DNA from 3 places in the Massilia sp. NP310 genome. Region 2 is predicted to be linked to each of the others. Evidence: predicted binding sites of a transcription regulator. Region 2 holds the regulator's gene; each other region holds the start of a gene.
What was found. The regulator sigma-54, encoded in region 2, starts transcription at its own class of promoters, with help from an activator protein. The targets are predictions, from matches to a motif close to TGGCANGNAANCTGCTTT.
Positions count from the first base shown of each region.

Region 1: the regulator sigma-54 is predicted to act here: its motif matches at 3,809-3,826, upstream of KY496_RS22910 (MSMEG_0572/Sll0783 family nitrogen starvation response protein).
Region 3: the regulator sigma-54 is predicted to act here: its motif matches at 2,940-2,957, upstream of KY496_RS22445 (PEP-CTERM sorting domain-containing protein).

Region 1 covers NZ_CP080379.1:5,181,491-5,191,246, reverse strand. Annotated here, with positions in the region: gene KY496_RS22930 (MSMEG_0570 family nitrogen starvation response protein) at 1-170, opposite strand, end outside; gene KY496_RS22925 (sll0787 family AIR synthase-like protein) at 163-1,152, opposite strand; gene KY496_RS22920 (MSMEG_0568 family radical SAM protein) at 1,149-2,252, opposite strand; gene KY496_RS22915 (Nit6803 family nitrilase) at 2,249-3,241, opposite strand; gene KY496_RS22910 (MSMEG_0572/Sll0783 family nitrogen starvation response protein) at 3,264-3,746, opposite strand; gene KY496_RS22905 (MSMEG_0569 family flavin-dependent oxidoreductase) at 4,030-5,310, opposite strand; gene KY496_RS22900 (MSMEG_0567/Sll0786 family nitrogen starvation N-acetyltransferase) at 5,307-5,882, opposite strand; gene KY496_RS22895 (PLP-dependent aminotransferase family protein) at 6,199-7,611, shown strand; gene KY496_RS22890 (hypothetical protein) at 7,633-7,992, opposite strand; gene KY496_RS22885 (GFA family protein) at 8,143-8,544, opposite strand; gene KY496_RS22880 (SRPBCC family protein) at 8,760-9,305, shown strand; gene hpaR (homoprotocatechuate degradation operon regulator HpaR) at 9,353-9,756, opposite strand, start outside.
Region 2 covers NZ_CP080379.1:4,731,041-4,740,796, forward strand. Annotated here, with positions in the region: gene KY496_RS20820 (SIS domain-containing protein) at 1-880, shown strand, start outside; gene KY496_RS20825 (HAD family hydrolase) at 880-1,434, shown strand; gene lptC (LPS export ABC transporter periplasmic protein LptC) at 1,445-2,050, shown strand; gene lptA (lipopolysaccharide transport periplasmic protein LptA) at 2,098-2,646, shown strand; gene lptB (LPS export ABC transporter ATP-binding protein) at 2,658-3,410, shown strand; gene KY496_RS27475 (hypothetical protein) at 3,422-3,502, shown strand; gene KY496_RS20845 (RNA polymerase factor sigma-54) at 3,557-4,897, shown strand; gene hpf (ribosome hibernation-promoting factor, HPF/YfiA family) at 4,973-5,332, shown strand; gene KY496_RS20855 (enoyl-CoA hydratase/isomerase family protein) at 5,456-6,541, shown strand; gene KY496_RS20860 (DUF5694 domain-containing protein) at 6,626-7,696, shown strand; gene KY496_RS20865 (hypothetical protein) at 7,827-7,982, shown strand; gene rapZ (RNase adapter RapZ) at 7,998-8,876, opposite strand; gene hprK (HPr(Ser) kinase/phosphatase) at 8,946-9,756, opposite strand, start outside.
Region 3 covers NZ_CP080379.1:5,085,283-5,095,038, reverse strand. Annotated here, with positions in the region: gene KY496_RS22465 (SDR family oxidoreductase) at 1-552, shown strand, start outside; gene KY496_RS22460 (biotin--[acetyl-CoA-carboxylase] ligase) at 549-1,313, shown strand; gene KY496_RS22455 (type III pantothenate kinase) at 1,310-2,053, shown strand; gene KY496_RS22450 (SPOR domain-containing protein) at 2,047-2,790, shown strand; gene KY496_RS22445 (PEP-CTERM sorting domain-containing protein) at 3,007-3,801, shown strand; gene KY496_RS22440 (septal ring lytic transglycosylase RlpA family protein) at 3,892-4,905, opposite strand; gene KY496_RS22435 (ATP-binding protein) at 5,103-7,256, shown strand; gene rodA (rod shape-determining protein RodA) at 7,444-8,562, opposite strand; gene mrdA (penicillin-binding protein 2) at 8,566-9,756, opposite strand, start outside.

The sequences.
Region 1 (9,756 bases), 450 kb from region 2:
GCGCGCACCCGCTCACTGGCGGCGCCCAGCCCGCGGCGGCTACGCGCCACGAACTCGGCCAGCGCATACGGCGTGCCGGCGTCCAGGTGTTCCTTGATGGCCGTCGACGGCGAATAGCAGTCGTCGGTGCTGGCATCCGGCCAGCGGACCAGAAAACGTACTTCAGGCATGGTTTGCTCCCCTATCGCGTTCTTCACTGCAGCCGATGAAGGCTTCCCGTTCGAAATCCCACAGCGTGACCCGTTCGGCGCCGCGCCGCAGCGTGACGGCGCTGCCAGGTTCCGTGCGGCCGATCGCGGCGCAGGCGATGCGGCGCGCCGCGAAGCGCGCCAGCACGGCGTCCAGGTGCTCGTCGGCGACGCTGAGCAGGAAGCCATAGCTGGGGAAGACGCCCAGCCAGCGCGCCAGGTCGACGCCGTCCGGGCGCGGCACCAGGTCGACGTCGATGACGGCGCCGATGCCCGAGCATTCGAGCAGCATCAGCGCCGTCCCGACCACGCCCGCCATGCTGATGTCCTTGGCCGCCGCTGCCAGGCCGTCCTCGGCCAGCGCCGGCAGGAGCTCGAGGTCGGCGCGCAGGCGCTCCGGCGGCGCGCCGAGGCTCGCGTTCCAGTAGGCATACGGCTCCTGGAAGCGGCCGCGCAGGTCGATCGCGGCGACCAGGTGCTGGCCTGGTCGCGCATCGAAGCTGGTGAGCAGGCGCCGCGCGCGGCCGACGATGGCGACCGACAGCTGTTCGCGGTCGGTGCGCCGGTTGCTGTGGCCACCGACGATGGGAACACCATACGCAAGGGAGGCCGCCGCCATCCCCTCCAGCACCGGCGTGGCGGCGTCGCCGCCGCGGCTCCACAGCGCATCCACGACGGCGGTGGGCCGTCCGCCCATGGCATAGATGTCGCTCACGTTGACCATCACGCCGCAATAGCCGGCGAACCAGGGTTCGCGCTCGACGAATTCGTTCAGGAAGCCTTCGATCGCGAACAGCAGGTAGCCGTCGCCGTCGGGGATCGCCGCGCAATCGTCGCCGATGGCGACGCCGCTGGGCGCGGCCCCGCGCAGGGCCGGCAGCACGCCCTCGATGTCGCGCTTGTGCGCGAAGCCGGGACTCGCGCGCAGGGATGCGGCCAACGCTTCCAGTGTGGAGTCGCTCATGCCGCCGGCCGCTTTTCGTAGGTGGACAGTGTCGAGCAGGCGCCGCAGCGTCCGCAACCCGCCTTGATGTCGGCCGCGCGCAGATTGCCGCGCTCGAGGATCCCGGCCAGCGGCGCCAGGACGGCGCGCATGAAGGCGGCGTCGGGCGCCGGATGGTCTTCGAGCGGGGTGCCGGTGACGGGCACGAACGGCACCACGAAGGGATACACGCCCATGTCCACCAGACGCTCGCTCATGGCGAGGATCGCCTCCGGCGTGTCGCCCAGCCCGGCCAGGATGTAGGTGCTGACCTGGCCCGGGCCGAACACCGCGACCGCCGCCTCGAAGGCGCTGAAATAGCGCTTGAGCGGCACGCTCGCCTTGCCCGGCATGATGCGCGCGCGCACCGCCGGCGTCACAGCTTCCAGGTGCATGCCCAATGAATCGACGCCGGCATCGCGCATGCGCCGGAACCACGCGTCGTCGTCGGGCGGCTCGCACTGGCCCTGGATCGGCAGGTCCACCGCCGCCTTGACCGCGAACGCGCTCTCGCACAGGATCTGCGCGCCACGATCGGTCGCGTTCGGCGTGCCGGTGGTCATGACCATGTGCTTCACGCCGTCGAGCAGCACCGCGGCGCGCGCCACCTCGGCCAGCTGTTCCGGCGTCTTGCGCAGGATCGTGCGGCCGGCCGCCAGCGACTGGCCGATCGCGCAGAACTGGCAGGACTTGCGCCGGCTTTCGTAGCGGATGCAGCTTTGCAGGACCGTGGTCGCCAGCACGTCGGCGCCGTGCAGGGTGGCGATCTTCGAGTACGGCACGCCATCGTAGGTCTGCAGCTTGTAGAAGCGCGGCTGGCGCGGGAAGGACACCACGGCCAGCTCGACCCCGTCGCGCACGATGCGCGTCGAGCCGTCGGCGCGCGGCGCGGCGACGTAGGGCGAGCTCCAGGCGCCCGCCGTGTGCACCGGGATCATCACCGTGTGGCCGTCGATCGTGACCGCCTTGTGGTCGGTCGGGCCGGCGCCGCCGCGCCGGCTCGGCGCGCCGACGCTGGTGTCGCCCAGCCGCAGTCCGACCGACTGCAGCTCGGCAATCAACTGCTGGTTCATGGGGTTCATGGCTGCTCCAGTGGTTGGGAAGAAGGTTCCGCGCCGCGCGTTGCCATCGCCTGGACCTGCGATTGCATGGGAGACGCCTGGCGCGGATCGATCATGAGGCTCAGGAGTTCGGGCCGCGCGTAGTGGCCCACCGAATCCATCATGCGCTTGCGTTTCGTGATCAGGGCCAGGTCCAGGTCGGCCACGACCATGCCTTCGCCGCTGCGCAGCGGCTCGGCCAGCAACTTGCCTTCGGGCGAGACGATGGCGGTGCAGCAGCCGCCGCGCAGCGCCTTGCGGCGCTCCGGGTCCGGCGTGATCGCCTCGACCTGGGCGTCGGTGAGCCAGCCGGTGGCGTTCACGACGAAGCAGCCCGATTCCAGCGCATGGTGGCGGATGGTCACTTCCATCTGGTCGGCGAAGACCTGCCCCACCATCGAGCCGGGAAACTGGGCGGCATGGATTTCCTCGTGCTGCGCCATCAGCGCGTAGCGCGCCAGCGGGTTGTAGTGCTCCCAGCAGGCCAGCGCGCCGAGGCGGCCGACCGCGCTGTCCACCACCTTCAGGCCGCTGGCGTCGCCCTGGCCCCAGACCATGCGCTCGTGGTAGGTCGGCGTGATCTTGCGCCGCTTGAGGATCAACTCGCCGTCGGCGTCGAACACCAGCTGCGTGTTGTACAGCGAGCCGTGGTCGCGCTCGTTTACGCCGAGCACCACGACGATGCCGTGGCGCCGCGCCGCGGCGCCGACGGCGTGGGTCACCGGACCCGGCACCGCCACCGCGCGCTCGTACAACAGCAAGTGCTCGGGACCTTGCTCGAAGGGCGGCCGGATGAAGGAGAAATAAGGATAGTAGGGCACGAAGGTCTCCGGGAACACCGCCAGTTGCGCGCCCCGCGACGCGGCCTCGGCGATGGCGTCGCAGACCTTCGCGACGGTGCCGTCGGCGCTGTCCAGGCTTGGTGCGATCTGCACCGCCGCCGCCCTGACCACCCTGTTCGCTTGGTTCATGATGCCGCCCTCCTGTCGCCGCTTACAGGGTCCAGGTATCGATCACGACCGCGTTGTCGCGCAGGTGCAGCAGCTTCAGGTCGAGCACGTCGAGCGGGCTGATGGGGCGGATGCCTTCGATCAGCGCCGGCTCGCCATGGCCGTACAGCGCCTGCAGCGCGAAGCGGCAGGCATAGACCTTGCCGCCCTCTTCCATGAACTTGGTGAGCTGCTTGCTGTAGTTCTGGTGGCCGGGGAAGGCTTCGTCGCCGATGGTCGGGAAGCCGCGCTGGATGCCCAGGGTGACGCCCGGCCCGTACATCAGGATCGAGGTTTCGTATCCCTTGCGCTGCAGGCGGGTGGCCTGCAGCATGTTGACGAAACCGATCGAGCCTTCATAGGCCACCGTGTGGAAGGTTACCAGCGCTTTCTCGCCCGGCTTCGCCTTGACGTCCTCGAACACCTTCTCCTCGTAGTCCACGAAGAAGTCGCCTTTCTGGTGCTTGGCTTGGGTAACTGCTGGCATGGTAGTGCTCCTGTCTAGTGGTTGAATTGGTGCGGAAAAACGCGGTCCGCACAGGGGGATTGATTGCATGCTCCGTGCCAGTCAATGCCCTGGCGCGCGGACATTGAATGGAACGTTTTCCATTCAAGCCGCCGTCCAAGAGGCATGCCGGCGCGGTGCGGGGCAGCGATCCGGTCAAACCGTCCAGTCAATGACGGCGGCAGGATCGAAGCACAGCGTGCCGGGGTTGCGTCGCGGCGGTGCGGCGCATGCCACATCACGGCGCGCGCTGCACCGGGGCATGTCAGGCATACCGCAACGCCGGGGCGCCAGCCAGCGCGCCGATGTGCGCCGCCAGGTACTCGGCATCGCGCGCCACGCCCGAGAAGCGGCCCGAACCCCAGGTGTGCAGCCAGGGCAGGCCCAGGAAATACAGGCCCGGCTGGCCGCTGACGCCGCGCGCGTGGACCGGATGACCGCGCCCGTTGAAGACCGGCGCATTGACCCATTTGAAATCCGGCGCGAAGCCGATGCACCAGACCACGGCTGCGATGCCCTCGGCGCGCAGATCGAGCGTGTCGGCCAGCGCGCCGTCCGGCTCCCATGGCGCCACGTAGGCGGCGCCGGGCGGGGCGGCGATGCCCTGGGACACGATCCAGTTGTCGATCGAGGCGTTGATGCGGTTGTAGACCGCGTCGGCCTGGTCCAGGTTGGCCTTCAGGTTGGGGGCGAAGTCGAGCCGCGTGCCCTCCAGGCCGGTCAGCGTGCCGTGCAGCCGCATGCCCTGCAGCGCGAAGGCGCGCAGGTCGATGTCGCGCCCGCCGTCGCGCCCCGTGACATAGTGGTTGGTGTTGTCGCGCACGCCTTCGCGCAAGGGGTGTTCGCTCACCGGCTTGTCGTAGTAGCCCATGTCGGCCAGCCAGTCGACCACGTCGCGGCCGCGATAGAAGCGCGCGCAGCGCGGCGCGTCGCCGGTGGCCAGGTGGACGCGGCGGCCGGCCAGGTGCAGGTCTTCCGCGATCTGCGCGCCGGACTGGCCGGAGCCGACGACCAGCACCGCGCCTTCGGGCAGGCTGTGCGGATTGCGGTAGTCGGCCGAGTGCAGCTGCACGACGTCGGCCGGCAGGCGCTCGGCCAGGCGCGGCACGATCGGCTCCTGGTAGCAGCCCGAGGCCACCACGACCTGGCCGGCGGTGGTCTCGCCGATGCTGGTGCGCAGCGCGAAGCCGCCGCGCGCCAAAGGCGCCACCTCGCGCACCTCGACGCCCTCGCGCACCGGCGCATTCACCTTGGCGATGAAGCCGTCCAGGTAGTCGACGATCTGTTCGCGCCGCATGAAGCCGTGCGGATCGTCGCCGGCATACGGATGACCGGGCAACCGGCATTGCCAGTTCGGGGTCACCAGCGAGAACGCGTCCCAGCGCTGGGTGCGCCAGGCGTGCGCCTGCACGTGTTTCTCGAACACGATGTGCCCGATGCCGGCCTGCTGCAGGTAGTAGCTCATGGACAGGCCGGCCTGGCCACCGCCGACGATGGCGACGTCGTAGTGCGCATCGAGCGCAGGCAGGATGGTGGGGGTGGTCATGCGGTTTCTCCGGTGGGAAGGTTGGAAGGCGACGCCGGTCTGGCCGCCAGCCCGGCATAGCCGGCTTGCGGGGTGTGGCAGGGCGGATAGCTGGCCAGGTCGGCCTGCATCAGGTGATGCGGCCGTCCCAGCAGGGTTTCCTCGTGCAGCACATGCCAGTCGAGGCGCTGGAACAGGGGCACGTTCTGGCTTTGCACGTGGGCGCGAAACACGCGGCAGCCCAGCGCGCCGGCGCTGGCGACCGCCAGGCGGATGAGGGTGATGCCGAGCCGGGCGTGCTTGCGCCATGCGGGATCGACGGCCAGCCGCGAACCGAACCACAGGCCGTCGCCTTCGTCATGGATGCGCACGGTGCCGATCACCTGGTCGGGCAGGCCGGCCAGGCACGACAGCGCGACCAGCAGCTGCGCGCGTTCGTCGACCGCGTCGCGGTCGTCGTGCGCGAAGATGCCCTGCTCTTCGCAGAACACGGCGCGGCGCAGGCAGTAGGCTTGTTCCGCCTCCCACGGCAGGGTGACCCATTTGACGCGGAACTCGCTGGGCAGATAGGCGAGGGGCAGCTCGTTCATCATGATCGTTCTCCTGGCGGGCGATGCCTGGATTGAATGCATGGGGCGTGCCAATCAATCGCCTTGGCGCCCCGATTTGACTGCAGGCGCCTGCGGTCATTCCGGGCCACGGCGCGCCCGCCCCTTCTGGCACGCGCCTTGCATCGGGCCAGACGAGGGAGGCGGCTTTTTGCGTCGTCCGCCGGCTCCATACATTCGCTCCATACAATCGGCGCCAGGGGCCGCCACACGAAGTCGCGGATATCGCATCATCCGGGTGCGCGTTGAGCCTTTTCGGTGCCTGCGCGCGCCCGCAACAACGTCATGGAGGCCGGCAGCAATGAGCAAGAAATTCGATGGCTGGATGCCCAGGCTGAAGAAGGCGAACACGCCCGGCGCCCTGCCCTTCTACCAGCAGATCGCGAATGCGATCGCCGACGACATCACGACCGGCCGCCTGATGCCGGAGCAGCGCTTGCCGGCACAGCGCCGGCTGGCCGCCGGCCTCGGGATCGACTTCACCACGGTGGCGCGCGCCTATGTCGAGGCGCAGCGGCGCGGGCTGGTCGATTCAACGGTGGGGCGCGGCACCTTCGTGTGCGGCAAGCGCCGTCCCGCCATCCCGCGCGCGGTCGAAGGACGGCCGAACATCGACCTGTCGATGAACATGCCGCCCGAGCCGGCGTCGCCCGAACTGGCGCAGCTGATGCAGGCCGGCTATGCGGAAGTCGGCGCCCACCTGCGCGACCTGCTGCGCTACCAGGACTTCTGCGGCTCGCGCGCCGATCGCGAGGCCGGTGCGCTGTGGCTGCGCCGGCGCGGCCTGGTGGTTCCCCAGGAACGGGTGCTGGTCACGCCGGGCGCCCAGTGCGCGCTGCTGGCGGTGCTGGGCGCGATCGCGCCCGCGGGCTCGGTCGTGTGCTGCGAAGAGCTGACCTATCCGGGGTTGCGCGCGCTGGCCGGCCAGCTGGGCCTGAAACTGGTGGGGTTGCCGATGGACGGCGAAGGCATCGATGCGGTCGCCTTCGCCGCCGCCTGCGCCCAGTACGCGCCGAAGGCGCTGTATTGCAACCCGACCCTGCTCAATCCGACCACGGCGGTGATGTCGGCGCAGCGGCGCCAGGCGCTGGTGGAGGTGGCGCGCTTTCATGGCGTGGCGATCATCGAGGACGACGCCTACGGCTTCCTGCCGCGTTCCGGCCCGCCGCCGCTGGCCAGCATGGGGCCGGACATCACCTTCTATATCGCCGGCCTCGCCAAATGCGTGGGCGCGGGCCTGCGCGTCGGCTTCCTGGTCGCCCCTGACGCCCATTACACGGCGCGCCTGACGGCCGCCATCCGCGCCACCACGACCATGGTCTCGCCGATCACGGCGGCGCTGGCGACGCGCTGGATCCGCGACGGCACGGCCGACCTGATGCTGGCCGCCATCCGCAAGGAATGCGCGGTGCGCCACAAGATCGCGCTGCGCGCCCTGCCCGACGCGAGCGTCGACGCCACGCCGGACAGTTTTCATCTATGGCTGCGGCTACCCGCGCCGTGGGGGCGCCGGCAATTCGCCGAGACGATGGCCGCGGCCGGCGTGGCGGTGGTCGCCAGCGATGCGTTCGCAGTCGGGGCGCCGGGCATGGCGCCGGAGGCGGTGCGGGTGTGCGTGGGCGGCATGGCCGACCGCTACCAGATCCAGCATGCGCTGGAGCTCATGGGGCAGGCGCTGCGCCATCCGCCCCCGTGCGTCGCGCATGGCGTGTGAACGCCGGCGCGCTTGCCGCCGCTAGACGCGCCTGACGAGCAGCGCGACGTCGATCTGGTCGTCGGCGCGCACGACCACTCGCTGGCCGATCACGGCGGTGCGGATCGGCGCCGCCAGGACTTCGTCGTTGCTGGTCAGCCTGGCCTGCACACGCAGATTGCCCTCGTAGTCCATGCGGGCGATCGTGAACTCCAGGGCCCACGGCGTATCGCCATGGACGCCACGCAAGGTGATGCGCTCGGCATTCTGCGCGACCACGACCGGCTTGCTGACTTCGCCGAACATGTCCAGCTTCAGCGCCACCTCGAATCCCGTATGGCGGGTGGTGTGCCCGATCCCGGCCGGAGGCAAGGGACGGGCTTGCGCGGCGGAGCCCGCCACTCCTGCGAGTGCTGCAACAGGCAGGGCGAGGCAAAGCTGGCGACGCTTGCGGTTGGACGATGGTGCGCTCATGGCGGTAGCTTTCCGAGAAGTTACGGTGATTCCATGCTCGCATCTTCCTGCACGGATGACAATGCGGGCCGCATGAAATCAGCCTTCCGACCGTGTCTTCTGATATTGCGGCAAGCCGTCCTGCAGCTTTAGCCAGCCCAGCCGGCTACGCACGAAGGTGTGGTCGGCCGGCGGCACCTGTTCCGGGTCGTCCAGGCTGGCGGTGGCAAGGTCGATCTCGTCGGGCCAGCGCTCGTCGTGCCAGGTGAGCGTGGCGCCGCAAGACGGGCAGAAACTACGCAGCGCATGTTCGCTGGAGCGGAAGCGCTGCGGTGCGCTGGCGGTCCAGTGCAGGCTCGTTGTCTTGACGCTGAACCAGGCGAAGGCCGGGGCGCCCGAGGCCTTGCGGCAATCGGTGCAATGGCACAGCGTGCTGTTGAAAGGTTCGCCGCGCGCCTCGTAGCGCACTGCCCCGCAGAAGCATCCACCTTGCAAGCTCATCTGATTCCTCCACGCTGGCATATTCGTCGATTTCGCACAGGAAACCATATTAACATCGCGCAACTTCTCGGAAATGGCATCCCAGCCGCGCGCCCCTTCCTTGTCTTTTCGCTTATTTTAATGACAGATTCGCGACAAGGTCGCGAACCCCGTTCGCATGTGCATTCATTCGAGCCCAGGCGCAACGCGCCCGGGCGAAACCTAAGGAGAACACTATGTTGGGTCGTGTAGTTACCGTGGCCGCCCTGGCCGTCGGCGGCGCAATGCTGTCGAAGAAACTCAAGCAAAACCGTGGCTTTGGCGCCAGCTCGTCGATCGTCGAGACGATCGAAGTCAACGTGCCTGTGCGCACCGCCTACAACCAGTTCACCCAGTTCGAAGACTTCCCGCAATTCATGAAGAGCGTGAAAGAAATTCGCCAGCTGGACGACAAGCACCTGCACTGGAAGGCCAACGTGGCCGGCGAAGACAAGGAATGGGATGCCGAGATCACCGAGCAGATCCCGGACAACCGCATCGCCTGGCGCAGCGTCACCGGCGTCAAGAACGGCGGCGTGGTCACCTTCCACAAGATCTCGGACACCGTCACCCGCATCGCGCTGCAGATGGACTACGAGCCGGAAGGCCCGCTGGAAACCCTGGGCGACGCCCTGGGCGCCGTGCGCATGGAAGCGCGTTCGAACCTGGCCAACTTCAAGGAGCTGCTCGAGAAGCGCGGCACCGAGACCGGCGGCTGGCGCGGCAAGATCGACCAGCATTGATTGCTGGCTGACGCGGGATCGGCGGCGCGGCCGCCGATCCCGCACGTTCACGGCCGACGGCTATTCACCGCCTTCGTCGTCGCCGGCAACTCCACCCTCTCCACCGGCGTCGCCTGCGCCTCGATGAAACCCTCCAGCGCCCGCGACAGGTCGTCGACGACCTGGCTGCCATACGCTCCCTCGATCAATGTGTACTGCTGCTCGATCAGCGGTGCGATCTCGTCGATCAACTTGTCGCCCTTCGGCGCCAGCCGCACCCAGATGCGGCGCTGGTCGGCCGCCACGCGCTGGCGCTCGATCAGGCCCAGTTCTTCCATCCGCGACAGCACGCCGGTCATGCTCGGACTCAGGATCTGGCACAGGTCGCACATCTCGCGCGGTTCCAGCTGCCCGTGCTCGTCCAGCACGCGCAGGATGCGCCACTGCTGCTCGGTCACGCCAAAGTGGTTGA
Region 2 (9,756 bases):
TTTCGTGAACGCCGCGCAGCTGATCCTGGCCTGCGACGGCCGCGTGGTCGTGTCCGGGATGGGCAAGTCGGGCCACATCGGCCGCAAGATCGCCGCCACCCTGGCGTCCACCGGCACCCCGGCCTTCTTCATGCACCCGGGCGAGGCCGCGCACGGCGACCTGGGCATGGTCACCAGGAACGACGTCGTGATCGCGATTTCCAACTCGGGCGAATCGTCCGAGATCCTCGACATCCTGCCGGCCGTGAAGCGCCTGGGCGCACGCGTGATCGCCATGACCGGTAAACCAGCCTCGCGCCTGGCCAAGCTGGCCGACGTGCACCTGAACATCGCGGTGGACAAGGAAGCCTGCCCGCTCAACCTGGCGCCGACCACCAGCACCACCGTCACGCTCGCCATGGGCGATGCGCTGGCCGTGGCGCTGTTAGATGCGCGGGGTTTTCGTGAACAAGACTTCGCGCTGTCGCATCCGGGCGGCGCGCTGGGCCGCCGCCTGCTGACCCATGTGCGCGACGTGATGCGCAGCGGCGACGCGGTGCCGAGCGTGGGCCCCGAAACCTCGCTGGTCGAAGCGCTGCTCGAAGTGACCCGCAAGGGCCTCGGCATGACCGCCATCGTCGACGCCGAAGGCCGTCCGGTCGGCGTGTTCACCGACGGCGACTTGCGCCGCGTGATCGAGCGCATGCACGACTTCTCGAACGTCCAGATCCGCGACGTGATGCACGCCAACCCGCGCCGCGTGCGCCCCGAGCAACTGGCGGTCGACGCTGTCGCCGTGATGGAGGAATTCCGCATCAACCAGATGCTGGTGGTCGACGAGGACGACCGCCTGGTCGGCGCGCTGCACATCCACGACCTGACCCGCGCCAAGGTGATCTGATGAGCGACACATTTATCCCGGCCATTACCCCATTGGCCCATATGGAGCGCGCGGCGCGCGTCAAGGTCATGATCTTCGACGTCGACGGCGTGCTGACCGACGGCAGCCTGACCTACGGCCCGGAAGGCGAAGTCACCAAGACCTTCAATGTGCTCGACGGCCTGGGCATCCAGCTGCTGAACAAGACCGGCGTCCAGACCGCGATCATCAGCGCGCGCCTGTCGCCGATCGTCGTCAAGCGCGCGGCCGATCTCGGCATCTCGCACGTCCACCAGGGCATCCACGACAAGCGCATCGGTTTCGCCAAGCTGTTGGAAGCCACCGGCTTCACGGCGGAGCAGTGCGGCTACATCGGCGACGACGTGATCGACCTGCCGCTGTTCGCGCGCGTCGGCTTCGCCGTCGCGGTGCCGTCCGGCCACCCGGAGGTGCAGCACCGCGCGCACTACGTAACGAAAAACGCCGGCGGGCGCGGCGCGGTGCGCGAGGTGTGCGACCTCGTGATGCGCGCCCAGGGCACCTACGACCAGGCGCTCGCGCCGTACTTCGCCTGAGGCTTTAAAAATGGCTACCGTCGTCGTCAACAAGCGCACCGCCCACCGCTGGAATCTCCTGGCGATGATCGTCATCGGCACCTTCTTCGCCTTCGGCAGCTTCTGGCTGCTGCAACTGATGCAGGGGTCCGACATCGACGCCCAGCTGGGCGGACCGCCGGACGAACCGGACTACATCGTCGAGAACTTCTCCTTCGTGCGCATGACCGAGAACGGCCAGCCGAGCTACCTGGTGTCGGGCAAGCGCCTGGAGCATATTCCGCGCGGCGACGTGTCGCACGTCGAGGCGCCGGTGCTGCGCGGCGTCGAGCCGGGCCGCCCGCCGATGACGGTGGTCGCGAAGAACGCGCAGATCCATCACCAGGAGCACCGGGTCGAGCTGATCGGCGACGTCGACCTGCAGCGCCCCAAGACCGCGCAGAGTGAATCGCTGCACGTGCGCACCCAGGCGCTCACCGTGCTGCCGGACGAAGAAATACTGAAGACCGATCTGCCGATCGACATGCAGCTCGGCGCGTCCAGCGTCAAGGGCACCGGCATGGTCGCCAACAATGCGACCATGCAGCTGCACCTGTCCAGCCGCGGCCAGATCGTCTATCCGCCACGCCAGCGCTGATCCTCCAGAAACGCCGCGTGCCAACCAGAGACCCGTATCCACCAACCATGAAAAAACTACTTGTCGCCGCCTTCCTTTCCCTGCTGTCGCTGACCGCGGCCGCCGAACGCGCCGATTCGCTCAAGGAAGCGGTCATCAACTTCGATTCGCTCGACATCGACGAGGTGACCGGCACCCGCATCCTGACCGGCAACGTGGTGCTGACCCGCGGCACCCTGGTGCTCAAGTCCGACCGCGCCCTGGTCAAGGAAAGCCCGGAAGGCTATATGAGCGTGACCCTCACCGCTGCCGGCGGCAAGGTCGCCACTTTCCGCCAGAAGCGTGACGGCGGTCCCGACCTGTGGGTCGACGGCCAGGCCGAGCGCATCGAGTACGACGAGCGGTCGGAACTGGTGCGCCTGTATTCCAACGCCGTCGTGCGCGAACTCGAAGGCGCGCGCATGACCAACCAGATCACCGGCCCCTTCATTTCCTACGACAACCGCAAGGAAGTGGCCACGGTGCGCAACGACGAAAGCGGCAAGAGCGTCGCCGGCGGCGGCCGCGGCACCCTGATCCTGGCGCCCAAGCGCGCACCCGCCGGAGGCGCCCAATGACGGCGATTCCGATGGAGCTGGGCGATCGCAGCACCCTGGTCGTCAAGGGCCTGCAGAAAAGCTATGGCAAGCGCCTGGTGGTGCGCGACGTGTCGCTGCAGGTGGAATGCGGCGAAGTGGTCGGCTTGCTGGGCCCGAACGGAGCCGGCAAGACCACGTCGTTCTACATGATCGTCGGCCTGGTGCCGTCGGACGCCGGCTCGATCGACATCAACGGCACCGACATCACCAGCCTGCCGATCCACCGCCGCGCCGTATTGGGCCTGTCCTACCTGCCGCAAGAGGCTTCGGTGTTCCGCAAGCTGACGGTGGAAGAGAACATCCGCGCCGTGCTCGAGCTGCAGAAGGACAACGGCAAGCCGCTGTCGAAAGACCAGATCAACGAGCGCCTCGACACCCTGCTGGCCGACCTGCAGATCGAGAAGCTGCGCGAGAATCCGGCGCTGTCGCTGTCGGGCGGCGAGCGTCGCCGCGTGGAAATCGCGCGCGCGCTGGCGACCAATCCGCGCTTCGTGCTGCTCGACGAACCGTTCGCCGGCGTCGACCCGATCGCCGTGATCGAGATCCAGCGCATCGTGCGCTTCCTGAAGGAGCGCCGGATCGGTGTTTTGATCACCGACCACAACGTGCGCGAGACGCTCGGCATCTGCGACCGCGCCTACATCATCAACCAGGGCGCGGTGCTTGCCTCCGGCCGTCCTGACGACATCATCGCCGACGAGTCGGTGCGCCGCGTGTACCTGGGTGAACACTTCCGCATGTGAGCGACGCCTAGATGAAACAGTCCCTGCAACTTCGCACTTCGCAGCACCTCGCGCTTACGCCGCAACTGCAGCAGTCGATCCGGTTGCTGTAACTGTCGACGCTCGAGCTGCACCAGGAGATCGAGCAGATACTGGGCGATAACCCCTTGCTCGAGCGGCTCGACGATCCGCTCGACCGATCGGTGCGCCTGCTGGCCGATGGCGCCATCAACAATGCGCCCGCCAACGGCGAAGCGCCGCCGGCGCCCGGCCAGCAGGCCGAGGGTGAGGGTGCGCCTGCGCAGGAGGGCGAGGGTTTCGAGGGCGGCGCCGACAACGATCGCGTCGATGCCGACTGGAGCGACAGCGGCGCGCCATCGTCCGGCGGCGGCGAGGACGAGGACGGCCGCCCGCAACTGGAAGCCTGCGCCATCACGCTGCGCGAACACCTGATGGAACAGGTGCGCGAAGCCATCCTGTCGGCGCGCGACCGTGCGCTGGCCGAGCTGGTGATCGATGCGCTGGACGACAACGGCTACCTGGAAGAGCCGCTCGACGAGATTCACGCCAGGCTGCCCCAAGAACTCGAGATCGAGATCGACGAATTACGCTGCGCGCTGGCGCTGGTGCAGAGCATGGATCCGGTGGGCGTCGGCGCGCGCAGCGCGGCCGAGTGCCTGGCGCTGCAGATCCGGCGCATGCCGGGCGTGCCGCTGGTGACGCGGCGCATGGCGCTGACCATCGTCGAGGGTTACCTGAGCTGGTTCGCCCAGCGCGAGTACAGCAAGCTGAAAAAAGCGCTCGACTGCGACGACGAAGACTTGCGCGAGGTGCAGGCCGTGGTGCGCCAATGCAATCCGCATCCGGGCGCGGCGTTCGCTTCGAACGTGTCGGACTACGTGGTGCCGGACGTGATCGTGCGCCGTTCCAAGAGCGGCTGGGCGGTCACCCTGAACCCGGACGTGATGCCGCGCCTGCGCGTGAACAGCCTGTACGCGAGCCTCCTCAAGCAGGGCAAGAGCGAAGCGCAGATGGGCGCGCAGTTGCAGGAAGCGAAGTGGCTCATCAAGAATATGCGCCAGCGATTCGACACCATCCTGCGCGTGGCGGAGGCGATCGTCGAGCGCCAGCGCAACTTTTTCTCCCATGGCGCGGTTGCCATGCGGCCCCTTGTTTTACGTGAGATAGCTGATACACTAGGCCTACACGAGAGCACAATTTCTCGTGTCACAACGCAGAAATACATGCTGACCCCGCACGGCATGTTTGAGTTGAAGTATTTCTTCGGCAGCCACGTTGCCACCGAGGCGGGAGGCGAAGCATCCTCGACGGCAATCCGTGCGCTCATCGCACAATTGACAGGAGCAGAAGACCCTAGGAACCCATTGTCCGACAGCAAGATCGCGGAGATGCTCGGGGAACAAGGCATGGTCATCGCGCGCCGGACGGTTGCAAAATACCGTGAAGCCCTCAAGATACCCCCTGTAAGCCTCCGCAAGTCCTTGTAACTGCGCCGTCCACACCCGTCGTGCCTTGTCGCGTTGGTGTGGTCCACACGGTGCAACCTTTTCAAAGGAGTGTGTATGAACCTCACAATCAGTGGCCATCATCTCGAAGTAACCCCCGCCATCCGTGAATACGTTCAGAATAAGCTCGAGCGCATCATTCGCCATTTCGACCAGGTGATCGACACCCACGTCTTCCTGGCCGTCGACAACCTCACTGAAAAAGAAAAAAGGCAGAAAGCAGAGATCAACGTCCAGGTGTCGGGCAAGACCCTGCACGTGGCAAGCGTCGCGCAAGACCTGTACGCCGCGATCGACACGCTGATGGATAAGCTGGACAGACAGATCCTGAAACACAAGCAAATGCTGAAGGACCATAGCCGTACCTCGATCAAACGCCTGCCGGAAAACGGCGGCGAAGACGCTGCTGTCGCCTGATCAGGCGCAGGGCTCACACTAGCTAAGGGCGTCTGAGGGGACGCCCTTTTTGCATCCAGCTCCCCGATATGACGCGTATCGTGTGTTCGGTAAAATGCATGTCTCTCCATTACGGATTACGCCATGACCGACCACGTCCTGACCCGCGTCGCCAACCGCACCGGCATCATCACCCTGGACCGCCCGAAGGCGCTCAATTCGCTGTCGCTCGAGATGGTGCGCGCGCTCACCACTGTGCTGCGCGCCTGGCGCCATGACGGGCAGGTCGACGCGGTCGTACTGACCAGCAGCAGCGAGAAGGCCTTGTGCGCGGGCGGCGACATCCGCTTCTTCCATGAGGTCGGCCATGCGACGCCGATGGGCGGCAGCGCGCTGCTCGAGGATTTCTTCACCGAAGAATACGCGCTGAACCACCTGATCCATTTCTACCCGAAGCCCTACATCGCCATCATGGATGGCGTCGTGATGGGCGGCGGCATGGGCATCGCCCAGGGCGGCCCGGACTGCGGCCTGCGCATCGTGACCGAGCGCACGAAGATGGCCATGCCCGAGGTGAACATCGGCCTGTTTCCGGACGTCGGCGGCAGCCACTTCCTGTCGCATGCGCCGGGACAGCTCGGCAACTACCTGGGCCTGACCGGGCTGACGATCGGCGCCGCCGACGCGCTCCATATCGGCCTGGCCGATGTCTTCGTGCCGGGCGCCGAGCTGCCGGCCCTGCATGCCTTGATTGCGTCCACACCCGGCGCTGACCTGCCGGCGGCGATCCGCGCTTTCGCGGCGCCGTTCGCGCCGCAGGCGGGCAACGGCGAACTGCAGGCCCAGCGCCAGCTGATCGATGCGCATTTCGGCGCCGCCTCGGTCGCCGCGATCATGGCTTCGCTCGAAGGCGACGAGACGCTGTTCGCGCAGCGCGCCCTGGCGGCGATGCGCCAGCGCTCGCCCCTGATGATGTGCGTGACCCACGAACTGCTGGCGCGCGGCGCGCAGCTGTCCGTGGCCGATTGCCTGCGCATGGAACGTTCGCTAGTGCGCCACAATTTCGCGCATGGCGAAGTGCTGGAAGGCGTGCGTGCGCTGGTGATCGACAAGGACAATGCGCCGCGATGGAATCCGCCTTCGCTCGATCAGGTGACGCCCGACATGGTGGCGCGCTTCTTCGACCCGGTGTGGCCGGAGCATGCGCATCCGCTCAGGCATCTCGCATAATCCGCTGCGTGCATATCCATTTTTGCGTGACACCATATCGGTGAGGTGTGAACATCGGGTCTTCATGACCTGAAAGGAAACCCGATGCGCCTGCGTGCCTTGCTGATTGCGATGACCTTGTCCTGCGCCGCCGCCGCGCAGGACTACCAGCCCGCCTTCGATCCGAGCCGGCTCAAGGGCCCAACGACAGGGCCGGTCAACGAGATCATGGTGCTCGGCTCGCCCCACCTGGCGCACCTGCCCAAGACCTTCCAGACGTCGAGCCTGGCCCCGCTGAACGACCGGCTCGCCGCCTGGAAGCCGCAGGCGATCGCGGTCGAGGACCGCTCCGGGCCGCAGTGCGATTTCATGCGCCGCTATGCGGTGCGCTACCAGGAGGCGGTCGACGGCTATTGCTGGGATACCGCGCCGGCCAGGGCGGCGACCGGGCTCGACGTGCCGCAGGCCACCGCCGAGGCCGAACGGCTGCTGGCCGCCTGGCCGGCGGCGCCGTCGGCGGCCCAGCGACGGCGCCTGGCGGCCGTGTTCCTGGCCGGCGGCGAGGAGGCGTCGGCCGTGGTCCAGTGGCTCCGCCTGCCGGCCGCTGACCGCCGCGCCGGCGACGGGCTGGATGAGGTCCTGGTCGCACGGCTGCAAAAGCTCGCGGTTCATCCCAACGAAAGCGTGTCGATCGCGGCGCAGCTGGCGGCCCGGCTGGGGCATGAGCGCGTGTATGCGATGGACGACCAGACGGCAGGCCGCCCCTACGCCGACCGCAAGGCGGCCGGCGAGGCGATCATGAAGGCCTGGGATAATCCGGCCAATGCCAGGCGCAAGAAAGAGGACGAGATCCTTGATCGGGGCGTCGATACCCCGGAAGGGCTGCTGGCGATGTACCGCGCCTACAATTCGCCTGCCCATGTCGCGGCGAGCTTCGAGATCGACTTCGGGGCGGCGCTGAACGAGCCGTCGCCGCAGCGCTTCGGCCGCGCCTACGTCGGCTACTGGGAAACGCGCAACCTGCGCATGGCGGCGAACATCCGCGACGTGGTGGGCGTCATGCCGGGCACGCGGCTGCTGGTCATCGTCGGTGCTTCGCACAAGGGTTACCTGGAAGCCTACCTGCACCAGATGCACGACGTGCGGGTCGTCGATACAGCGGCGTTGCTGCGGTAAATGCTGCACATGAAAGATAAGGTCATCCTGCGTGAGTCGGGCGTCCCTGCAAGCCGCGGTGAGAATGCGTGAGCTTGCGCGGCATCTTCTTGTGATACTTTCAGACTTCCATCAACGATGACAGCTCCACATGATTTTCTGGCAAACCGTGATTTCCGAATACCGCGCGCTTGCGCCGTTCGTGAAAGCCTCCCTGGCCATCGGCGCCGTATCCCTGGCATTCCTGGTCCCATATCACGTGGGTGAGAGCGTGGGCGCCGCTGCCTACTACTTCTTCAATAGCTGACCAGCGACGACGAGATCACGCAGCCGGATTCTTCGGCTGCTCCCGATGCCGCACGATCACGCGCTCGGTGTCGCCGAAGTAGGCGCCGAGGTGCTCGGCCATGTACACCGAACGGTGCTGGCCGCCGGTGCAGCCCACCGCCACCGTCAGGTAGCTGCGGTTGTCGGTCTTGAACGACGGCAGCCACTTGGCCACGAAGTTGCGGATGTCGGCCAGCATCTCGATCGCGCTCGGCTGGGCGTCGAGGAAGTCGATCACCGGCTGGTCCTTGCCGGTGAGAGGGCGCAGGGCCAGGTCGTAGTACGGGTTCGGGATCGCGCGCACGTCGAACACGAAGTCGGCGTCGAGCGGCACGCCGACCTTGAAGGCGAACGATTCGAAGAACAGGGTCAGCGGCGCATGGGCGACCTCGGCCAGCTCCTTGATCCAGGCGCGCAGTTTATTGGCCGAGAGCTCCGAGGTGTCGATCACGTGGCCCAGGTTCTCGATCGACGACAGGCGCTCGCGCTCTTCGGCGATGCATTCGATCAGGGTGCGGCGCGAGGCCGGGTTCTCGCCCGGGCGCAGCTCGTGCGACAGCGGATGGCTGCGCCGCGTTTCGGAAAACCGCGCGACCAGCGAATGGGTGCTCGAGGTCAGGAACATGACCTTGACCGCATGGCCGTCCTCGCGCATGCGGCGCACGCTCACCGGCAGTTCGACCAGCGACTCGGCGCTGCGCGCGTCGACCGCGACCGCCATCTTGGCGGTGCCGGTTTCGTTGACCGTATTGACGAGGGCCGGCAGCAGCGCCGGCGGCAGGTTGTCGACGCAGTAGTAACCCGCGTCTTCCAGGACGTTCAGGGCCACGGACTTGCCCGAGCCCGAGATGCCGGTGATGAGGACGATGTGCATGCGGCGATGATACCGCAACCTTCACCCGATGGCACGCCGCCGCGCCGTCGATACCGGTTCCTCAGTTGTTCAATCCGCGCTCATGGCCTGGCGCTGGCGCTCCATGAATTCCTGCAGCGTGTCGATGCCGCGCAGTTGCAGGATCGTGTTGCGCACCGCGGCTTCCAGCAGCACCGCGATGTTGCGGCCGGCTGCCACCGGAATGACGACCTTGCGGATCGGCAGGCCCAGCACGTCTTCGGTCGGGAAGTGGAAGGGCAGGCGCTCGACCTCTTCGTCCAGCGCGCCGCGCTTGACCAGGTGCACGATCAGCTTCAGGCGCATCTTGCGCCGCACTGCTGTCTCGCCGAAGATCGCCTTGATATCCAGCAGGCCCAGGCCGCGCACTTCGAGCAGGTTCTGCAGCAGCGGCGGGCAGCGGCCCTCGATCATGTTCGGCGCAATGCGCGAGAATTCCACGGCGTCGTCGGCCACCAGGCCGTGCGAGCGCGAGATCAGTTCAAGGCCCAGTTCGCTCTTGCCCAGGCCCGAGTCGCCCGTGATCAGCACGCCCACGCCCAGCACGTCCATGAACACGCCGTGCATGATCACGCGCTGGGCCAGCTTTTTCGATAAATACACGCGCAGGAAGTCGATCACCTGCGCCGCCGGCAGCGGGGTCGAGAACAGCGGGATGTTCTGCTCGTCGCAGATCGCCAGGATGTCGGGCGGGGTTTCCAGGCCCTGGGCGATGATCAGCGCGGGCGGGCCACCGCCGATCAGTTCGCCAACCACATGGCTGCGCGAATTGGCCTTGAGGCGGTGGTAGTAGTCGAGTTCCTGGTGGCCGAACACCTGGATCCGGCCCGGGTGGATCAGGTTCAGGTGGCCGACCTGGTCG
Region 3 (9,756 bases), 350 kb from region 2:
AACGGCGGCGCCGACGTCGTCATCGCCAGCGCCGGCATTTCGCACGGCACGCTCACCGACCGCGCGGCCGACCTGGCCGTGTTCGACGCGGTGTTCGCCACCAACGTGAACGCCACGGTCGCCACCTTCGCCCCGTTCATTGCCCCCATGCGGCGGCAGGCGACGCCCTGCCGCCTGGTGGGCATCGGCAGCGTGGCGGGCGTGCGCGGCATGCGCGGCGCCGGCGCCTACTGCGCCAGCAAGGCCGCCGTGCACAGCTACTGCGAAGCGCTGCGGGTCGAGCTGCGCGCGACCAACATCCGGGTGGTGACGATCGCCCCCGGTTATATCGACACCCCCATGACCAGCAAGAACCGTTTTCCCATGCCCTTCCTGATGCCCGCCGACCGCTTCGCGGCGCAAGCCGCCGCCGTGATCGCGCGCGGCGACAGCTACCGCGTATTACCCTGGCAGATGGGCGTCGTCGCCAAGCTGCTGCGCCTGCTGCCCAACTTCGTGTTCGACCGCCTGTTCGCGCGCGCGCCGACCAAGCAGCGCCAGGGGGAAGCATGAACGCCGATGCCATCCGCGCACTGTCGAAGGCCGGCGTGGCGGTCGACGTCGTGGCGCAGACCGGCTCCACCAATGCCGACCTGCTGGCGCGCGCCGCGACGCTCGAAGCGCCATTGCTGCTGGTGGCCGAACACCAGACCGCCGGCCGCGGTCGCGCCGGCCGCAGCTGGCTGTCTTCGCCCGAAGGTTCGCTGACCTTTTCGCTGGCGTGGAAGTTCGACGGCGGCCCGCAGGCGCTGGTTGGCCTGCCGCTGGCAATCGGCGTGGCGCTGGCCGAGACGCTCGGCGCGCTGGGCCAGCAAGTCCAGCTGAAATGGCCGAACGACCTGCTCAAGGACGGCGACAAGCTGGCCGGCATCCTGGTCGAGACCCAGTCCGCGCCCGGTGGCGGCACCTGGACCGTGATCGGCATCGGCCTCAATCTCCTGATGCCGGACGAGATGGAAGCGCAGCTGGGACGCAGCGCGGCCGGCGTGCCCTGGCTGGCGCGCATGGAGCGCGACGTCCTGATGGCGGCCCTGCTCGACGGCCTGGCCGCGGCGCTGGCGGAGTTTTCCGCGCGCGGCTTCGCCGCCTTCGCCGCGCGCTGGAACCTGCGCCACGCCTGGCAGGGCGAGACCGTGGTCCTGCTCGACCACGGCGCGGTGCGGCACGAGGGCCGCGCCGCCGGCGTCGACGACAGCGGCCGCCTGCTGCTCGACACGTCGGAGGGCCGCATCACCGTGATGGCCGGCGACGTCTCGCTGCGGGTGAAGACATGATGCTGCTGGTCGACGCGGGCAATACCCGCGTCAAGTGGGCGCTGGCCGACGCCGGCAGCGCCCTCGGCGCGTGGCGCCTGCACGGCGCCGTGCTGCATGCGCAGCTGGACGAAGCAGCTGCCCGATGGGCGAGCGCCGGCGTGACCCGCGCGCTGGTGTCGAACGTCGCCGGCCCACAGCTGGCCGGGCGCATCGCGGCCCTGCTGCCGGCCGGGATCGAGGTCGAATGGTTCGCCTCCAGCGTGGAGCGCGCCGGCCTGCGCAACGGCTACCGCGACCCCGGCCGCCTGGGCTGCGACCGCTTCGCCGCCGCCATCGGCGCGCGCGCCCTGGCGCCCAGGCAGAACCTGATCGTCGCCACCTGCGGCACCGCGACCACGGTCGACGCGGTGAGCGCCGACGGCCTGTTCGTGGGCGGCATGATCCTGCCCGGCCTGGCGCTGATGGCGTCCAGCCTGGCCAGCAACACGGCGCAGCTGCCGCAGGTAGTCCCTGGCGCCGTGCCGGCGCTGTTTGGCGACAATACCAACGACGCGATTCTCTCCGGCGTGCTGTCGGCCCAGGCCGGCGCCATCGAGCGCGCCGTGGCCGGACATGGCGCCTCTTCCTGCATCGTCTCGGGCGGCGCGGCGCCGACCATCGCGCCCGCGCTCAAGGTCGCGCACAGGGTGGTCGATAATATCGTGCTGGTCGGCCTGCAGGCGGCGACCGCCTGGAGAGAGGGGGAAGCACGGTGTTGAAATTCGTATTCTGGGCGCTGCTGGCCGCGAACGCGGCCTTGCTGGCGTATGGCCAGGGCATGCTGGGCCAGCCCGGCGCCGGTGAGCGCGAGCCAGGCCGGCTGAACAACCAGCTGGCGCCCGAACGCATCACGCAACTGACGGCGGTCGAGGCCAAGCGCGCGCTGGACGAGGCCGAGGCCATGGAAGCCGGCGACGCCGAAGCCCGCGCCGAGCCATCCGCCGCCGCGCCCTCGCCGGAGCCGGCGCCGCCGGCCGCCGTGGCGCCGGACCTGATCGCCTGCGTCCAGGCCGGTCCCTTCAGCGCCGCCGACGCCCGCCGTTTCGAAACCCGGGTGGCCAGCCTGGACCTCGCTGCGCGCCAGTCGCGGGTCGACGTCCCCTTCCAGGAAGTGACCAGCCGCCTGGTCTACCTGCCTCCCAACGGCGGCCGCGAAGGCGCCCAGCGCCGCGCCGCCGAGCTCAAGGAACGCGGTGTCGAGAATTTTTACATCATGCAGGGCGACTCGCCGCTGCGCTGGGCGATCTCGCTGGGCGTGTTCAAGACCGACAGCGCGGCCCAGAAGCTGGTGGCGCAACTGCAGCGCCAGGGTGTGCGCGGTGTGCGGGTGCTGCCGCGTGGCCCGCAAGTCATGCGCCCCGCCTACCAGTACCAGGCGATCGATGCCGGTGCGCGCAACCGGCTTTCCACGCTCATCGGCAACTTCTCCGGCGCCGACTTGCGCAACTGCGAATAACGTCGCGGTCGTGTATCGCATCCATCCAGCGCGCCACATGGCGCGCTTTTTTATGCGGTGTGCAGTTGACCACCCGCAAGCTGTCGAATATCTTTACACTTAATTTTCCTCAAGAAATTTTAATTAACCAAAACAAACACTTATATCCTTGGCACACTATTTGCTCTATATCAAATTAAGTTGTTCCAATATAATTTGACGTTCCGAGGGGAAACCATGAAACAGATCATCACCGCCTTGCTGCTCGCCGCTGCCACGCTGTCGACCACCGCTGCCGCTGCACCCATTTCGCTGAACGGCTCGCTGGCCAACGGGATGCTGGATCAGGGCAGCTACAAAGTCGCTTTCATCAACGATACGCCGCTGCCAGAAAAATATACCTTCAATAGCCTGTCGTATTCGTTCTCCTTCAAGGACGATGGCGAACTGATGAAACTGACCTCGACCAGCGACCGCGACGAAGGCGAATACGGCAAGGTCAAGAATGGCAAGAGCACCCGTGATGTGACGGTCACCAATACCCATACCTATACCGGTGAACAAGAGAGCGCCGCCCTGTGGTTCGGCGACTTCCTGCTCGGAAGCGGAAGCACCCAGCTCTTCGAGTCGAGCTATACCTCCCCGTCGAGCTTCCAGGAAATTTACGACGGCCAAAAATGCACGAAATGGTTCTTCTTCATCTGCAAACAATCGCACTCGCAATATTCGGATACCACGACCACGACGACGACCGTGAAGAAGGCGTACACCGGTGAGTTCACCATCAGCGGCACCGTGACGAACCAGTCCATCATCGACGCGCTGCTGAACGATGGCCAACTGACGTTCAAGCTGAAAGTGCTCGGCGACCTGATGCTCACCAACTCCGAGCTCCTGCTCGACTACACCAAGGTGGAAGAGCCGACTGAAGAGCCGGGCGAAGTGCCTGAGCCGTCGAGCGTCCTGCTGGCCGGCGCCGGCCTGGCCGCCATCGGCTTCCTGCGCCGCCGCCGCACCGCCGCACAGGCATAAGCGCTTCTTTTCCGCTCGAAGAAATGGCCGGTTCGCCGGCCATTTTTCATGGCGCGCAGATTCAGCGCGCCGCGTTCGACGAGGGGGCGATCAGCGCTGGACCACGATCGGCTTGAAGCCGAGGCTGGACGGCAGCGCACGCATGGCTTCCATCGCTTCGGCGCGGCTGGCGTAGGGGCCGCCGTACAGGCGATTCAGGGAACCCACCTTCACCACTTCGAGCTTGCCCAGCTCGACGCCGGCATCGGCGATCTTTTCTCCCATCGCCTCGGCGGTGCCGGCGCGGCCATAGGCGCCGAGCTGGATGAAGAAGCGACCGGCCGGCGCGGGCGCGGACACCGGCTCTGCCTGGCTCACCAGCGCCGCGCTGTCGGAATGAATCCGGTCTTCCAGCATCAGCGCCTCGATCTCGGGCGGCGCCGATTGCGCGATCGACGCGACTTCGCGGCGCGCGGCCGCGATCTGCGCCGGCGGGACGATCGGATCGCCCGGGAACAGGCGCTCGATCTCGACTTCATGGCTGCCCTTGCCCAGCAGCCCGAGCTTGAGCGCCGCCGTGTACGAGACGTCGATGATGCGGCTGGAATGGAAGGGGCCGCGGTCGTTGATGCGCACCACCACCGAATTGCCGGTGTCGAGGCTGGTCACGCGCACATAGGACGGGATCGGCAGCGTCGGATGCGCGGCCGTCATCTTGTACATATCGTACAGTTCTCCGGACGCCGTGCGCTGGCCGTGGAACTTGACGCCATACCAGGTGCTGACGCCGCGCGCGCTGTACCGCTCGTCATTTCCCAGCGGCGTATAGGTCTTGCCCAGCACCGTGTAGGGACGGCTGGTCCACTTGTTGAAGGGCTCGGCCTTGACCACGGCGTCCGGCACGTCGAGCAGGCCGTCGGGGATGTCGTCGCCCGGGCCGTCGTCCTTGTAGTAGCCGCCGCGGCCCGACTTGGCGGGCGGCAGCTGGGGCGCCTTGCCATGCTTGGCGGTCGGTTTGTGCGGCCAGGGGAAAGGATTGAGCCGCTTGTGTTCCCCAGTGCTGCTGCAGGCCGATACTAGAATGGCAACCGGTATGACCGCCAGGAAGCTTGTACGAACGCCCATTGGCCGTCCTCCATCGTGTTAGGTCGACCCCCAGTTTACGTTGTCTTGCCAGACTCATCAATATGCAGGCATCAAGCCGGAATGCGATAATGGCCGTTTTGGCAAGACGTTCGCGTGCCATGATCGTTCCGAAAGTGTGGTTCCGACGCAAAAAAACAGGGCATACTGCGGCATCGCCGGTCTGTCCACTTTCAACCATGCCGCACTCTTCGCATATTTTCGATCACCTGCCGGGTAACGGCGACACCGTGACCCTGCTGCGGCAGACCGACTGGTCGCGCACCGGCCTGGGCGACCCATCCACCTGGCCCGACGCCTTGCGGCTGCAGGTGAACGTCTGTTTCGAATCGCAGTTCCCGATCGCGATATGGTGGGGCCCGGACCTGATCCAGCTGTACAACGATTTCTACCGGCCGATCCTCGGTTCGAGCAAGCACCCGGCGTCGTTCGGCGGCCCGGCCCGGGAAACCTGGCCCGAAATCTGGCCGACGATCGGCGCCATGGTCGACCAGGTGATGAACGACGGCATCGCGGTCAGGGGCGAGGACATGCCGCTCGAACTGCTGCGCAACGGCTACCCGGAACTGTGCCACTTCACGTTTTCGTACAGCCCGATCCGCGATATTTCGGGCGCCGTCGTCGGCATGTTCACCGCGGCGGTCGAGACGAGCGCGCGCGTCATGGCGGAACGCCGGCGCGCTTTCCAGCTGAACCTGGCCGACGAATTGAGGGGGATGGCGACGACCGACGACATCATCGGCACGGCGACCCGGCTGATCCGCCAGCACCTGGGCGTCACGCGCGCCTATTACGCCGAAATCGACGACCAGGCCGGCTGCTTCCACATCCCCGCGCAATGGACGCACAGCGGCGAGCTGCCCGCCCTGCCCGGCCTGCCGCCACACGGATCGGTTGCCACTTTCAGTCCCTACCTGCTGCAAAGCCTGCGCGCCGCGCGGGCGGTGGTGGCCGAGGACATCGCGGCCGACCCGCACCTAGCCGGGCATGCGCAGGCCTACCTGGATCTCGGGATGCAGTCGGTCGTCGTCGTGCCGCTGAACCGGGGTGGCCAGCTGCGCGCCAACTTCAATGTCGGCCATTCGGTGCCGCGCCGCTGGACGCCGGGTGAACTCGAGATCATCGCCGACGTGGCCGAGCGCACCTGGGACGCGATCGAGCGGGCCCGGGCCGAAGAAGCGCTGCGCCTGTCAAGCCGCCTGAAGGACGAATTCCTCGCGATGCTGGCGCATGAACTGCGCAACCCGCTGGCGCCGATCAGCGCCGCGGCCGACCTGCTCGCCGCCGCCCGCCTCGACGAGGACAAGATACACCGGACCAGCGCCGTCATCCAGCGCCAGGTCGCGCACATGACCGCGCTGGTCGACGACCTGCTCGACATCTCGCGCGTGACCCGCGGCCTGATCACGCTGGAACAGAGAGAGATCGACGTGCACGACGTCATCGCCGACGCCGAGGAACAGGCGCGCCCGCTGATGGAAAAGCGCCAGCATGCGCTGCGCTGCATCTACCGCGCGGGCAAGGCCTACGTTCGCGGCGACCGCAAGCGGCTGGTGCAGGTGCTCGCCAATCTCCTCAACAATGCGGCCAAGTACACGCCGCCGGGCGGCGCGATCGACATGCGGGTCGAGGTGCGGGAGCGCGACGTCGCCATCTCGGTGAGCGACAACGGCATCGGCATGGCCCACGAACTGGTCGGCCGCGTGTTCGATCTGTTCGCCCAGGGCGAGCGCGATGCCGACCGGACCCAGGGCGGGCTGGGCATCGGCCTGGCCCTGGTGCGCAACCTGGTCGAGCTGCACGGAGGCAGCGTCGGCGCGCATAGCGCGGGCGCCGGACAGGGCAGCCGGTTCACCGTGACCCTGCCGCGGATCGAACCCGATGCCGCGCCGGCCGGCAGCGCCGGTTCCGCCACGGGGCTCGCGCCGGCGGCGGGCGGGCTGAAAGTGCTGGTGGTGGACGACAATGCCGACGCCGCCGCCATGCTGTCGATGCTGGTCGAATCGGCCGGCCATGACGTCGTGGTCGAACTGAGCTCGGTGAGGGCGCTCGACAACGTCGAGACGATCAGGCCGGACATCTGCCTGCTCGACATCGGCCTTCCCGAGCTCGATGGGAACGCGCTGGCGCGCCGGCTGCGCGCGATGCCGCGGCTGCCGCCTCCGGTGCTGGTTGCCGTCACCGGATATGGCCAGCAATCCGACCGCGACAAGGCCTTCGCGGCAGGCTTCGACCATTTCTTCACCAAGCCGGTCGATATTTCCCGCTTGATGGCCTTGCTGACCGAGGTGCACACGGCAGGCCCCGCGGCGCGCGGCGGCCCGGTTCGCTAGACGCGTGGACGGCTTGGCCGTCCTAGGGAAGCGCTGTTTTATTCTGACGGATGGGATTGGCGACGGAAAAAGGCGCCCGGCAAGGCGTAAACCGCAGCCATACCGCGTGGTATGGCGAGGATTTACAACGCAGCAGGGCGCCTTTTTTCCGTGCCAAGACCGCCGCCATGAATAAATCAGCGCTTCCCTAGGTCTGCACCAGCTTGCGATGCCGCTGGATGCTCATCAGGATGCCGGCGCCGAGGCCCAGCGTGATGAAGGCCGTGCCGCCATAGCTCATGAACGGTAGTGGCACCCCAACTACAGGCAATATCCCTGAAACCATGCCCATATTGACGAAGGCATAGGTGAAGAAAATCATCGCGATCGAACCGGCCAGCAAGCGGCCGAAGGCGTTTGGCGCATTGGCTGCGATCATCAGGCCGCGTCCGATCAAGAGCAGGTAGACGAACAGCAGGAACAGGTTGCCGATCAGGCCGAACTCCTCGGAATACACCGAGAACACGAAGTCGGTGGTGCGTTCCGGCACGAATTCCAGGTAGCCCTGGGTGCCCTGCATATAGCCCTTGCCGGTCACGCCGCCCGAACCGATCGCGATGATCGACTGGATGATGTGGAAGCCCTTGCCCAGCGGGTCGGAAGTCGGATCGATCAGGGTCATCACCCGCTGGCGCTGGTAGTCGTGCATCATCGACCAGCCGATCGGCAGGAAGGCCACGACGCTCGCCGTCACCGCCGCGATCGCCTTCCACGACAGGCCGGCCAGGAAGATCACGTACAGGCCCGACGACGCGACCAGCAGCGAGGTGCCGAGGTCGGGCTGCTCCATGATGAGGGCGACCGGAATCATCAGGATCACGGCGGCCACGATGTAATGCTTCCAGCCGGCGACCTGGGCCCGGGTCTGGAAGTACCAGGCCAGCATCAGCGGCAGGCCGATCTTCATGATCTCGGACGGCTGGATGTCGATGACGCCGATGTGCAGCCAGCGCTGCGCGCCCTTCTTGATCAGGCCGAACAGCGCGACCGCGACCAGCAGGGCCACGCCGACCGCATAGACCGGCACCGCGAGCCGCATCAGGGTTTGCGGCGCGATGTTCGCGGCCAGCCACATCACGGCGAAGGACAGCAGGAAGTTGCGGATCTGGTGCTCGACCCGGTCCGGGAAATCGGCGCCGGCCGACATCATGGTGACCATGCTGATCGTCACCAGCATGGCCAGGATCAGGGTCAGCGGCAGGTCGAACACCGTGAAGTACGGGCGCAGGCGGCGGCGCAGCGAGCGCCGTTCTGGAATATGGGCCATGGCTTATTCGGTTCGGGTGGCGGTGGCGGGGGCCGAAGGTTGGGGCGCAGCGGCTGCAGCGGCCGGCGCGGCCGCCTTGACGGTGGCGGGACGGGCGCTATCCTTCGGCTCCGGCGGCGGCGCAGGACGCTTGCCGAGGATCGCATAGTCGAGCACCTTGCGCGCGATCGGCGCCGCCACGACGCCGCCGAAACCGGCGTTCTCGACGATCATCGCCAGCGCGATGCGCGGCTGCTCGACCGGCGCGAAGGCGGTGAACAGCGCATTGTCGCGATGGCGTTCGTCGATCGCGTTGGCGTCGTACTTCTTGCCGCGCAGGCCGATCACCTGCGCGGTGCCGGTCTTGCCGGCCGACGTGTACGTGGCGGTCGAAAACGCGCGTTGCCCGGTGCCTTCGCGCATCACGCCGGCCATCGCATCCTTGATGAAATCGAGGTGCTCCTGCTTCATCGACAGGCGCCGGGTCTCCTTGGGCACGGTCAGGGTGCGCTCGCGGGTCACGCCATCCTCGACCATCTTGACCAGGTGCGGCTTCATCACCACGCCGTCATTGGCCAGGATCGCGGTCGCATGCGCCAGTTGCAGCATGGTGTAGTTGTTGAAGCCCTGGCCGATCGAGATCGAGATGGTGTCGCCGCCCACCCATTTCTGGGCCGCGCGGTTGCGCTTGAAGCGCTCGGCCTTCCATTCCTTCGACGGCAGCACGCCGGTCTTTTCGTGATCGAGGTCGATCCCGGTCGGATGGCCGAAGCCGAATTCGCTCATGAATTTCGAGATGTTGTCGATCCCCATCTCGTTGCCCAGCTGGTAGTAATAGGTGTCGCACGAATGGGCGATCGAGTGGTACATGTTGACGATGCCGTGGCCGCCCGGCTTGTCGTCGTTGAAGCGGTGTCCGCCCAGGATGAAGAAGCCGGGATCGCGGATCGCGTCCTGCGGACGGCGGTAACCCAGCTCGAGCGCCGCCAGCGACATGAAGGGCTTGAAGGTCGAACCCGGCGGATAGGTGCCCGACAGCGGACGGTTCATCAGCGGCCGGTCGAGCGAGGTGTTCAGCTCGTTCCAGCTCTGGTAGTCGATGCCGTCGACGAACAGGTTCGGATCGAAGCCCGGCCGCGAAACGTAGGCCAGCACGTCGCCGGTCGCGGGCTCGATCGCCACCAGCGCGCCGCGGTGGTCGCCGAAGGCCTCCTC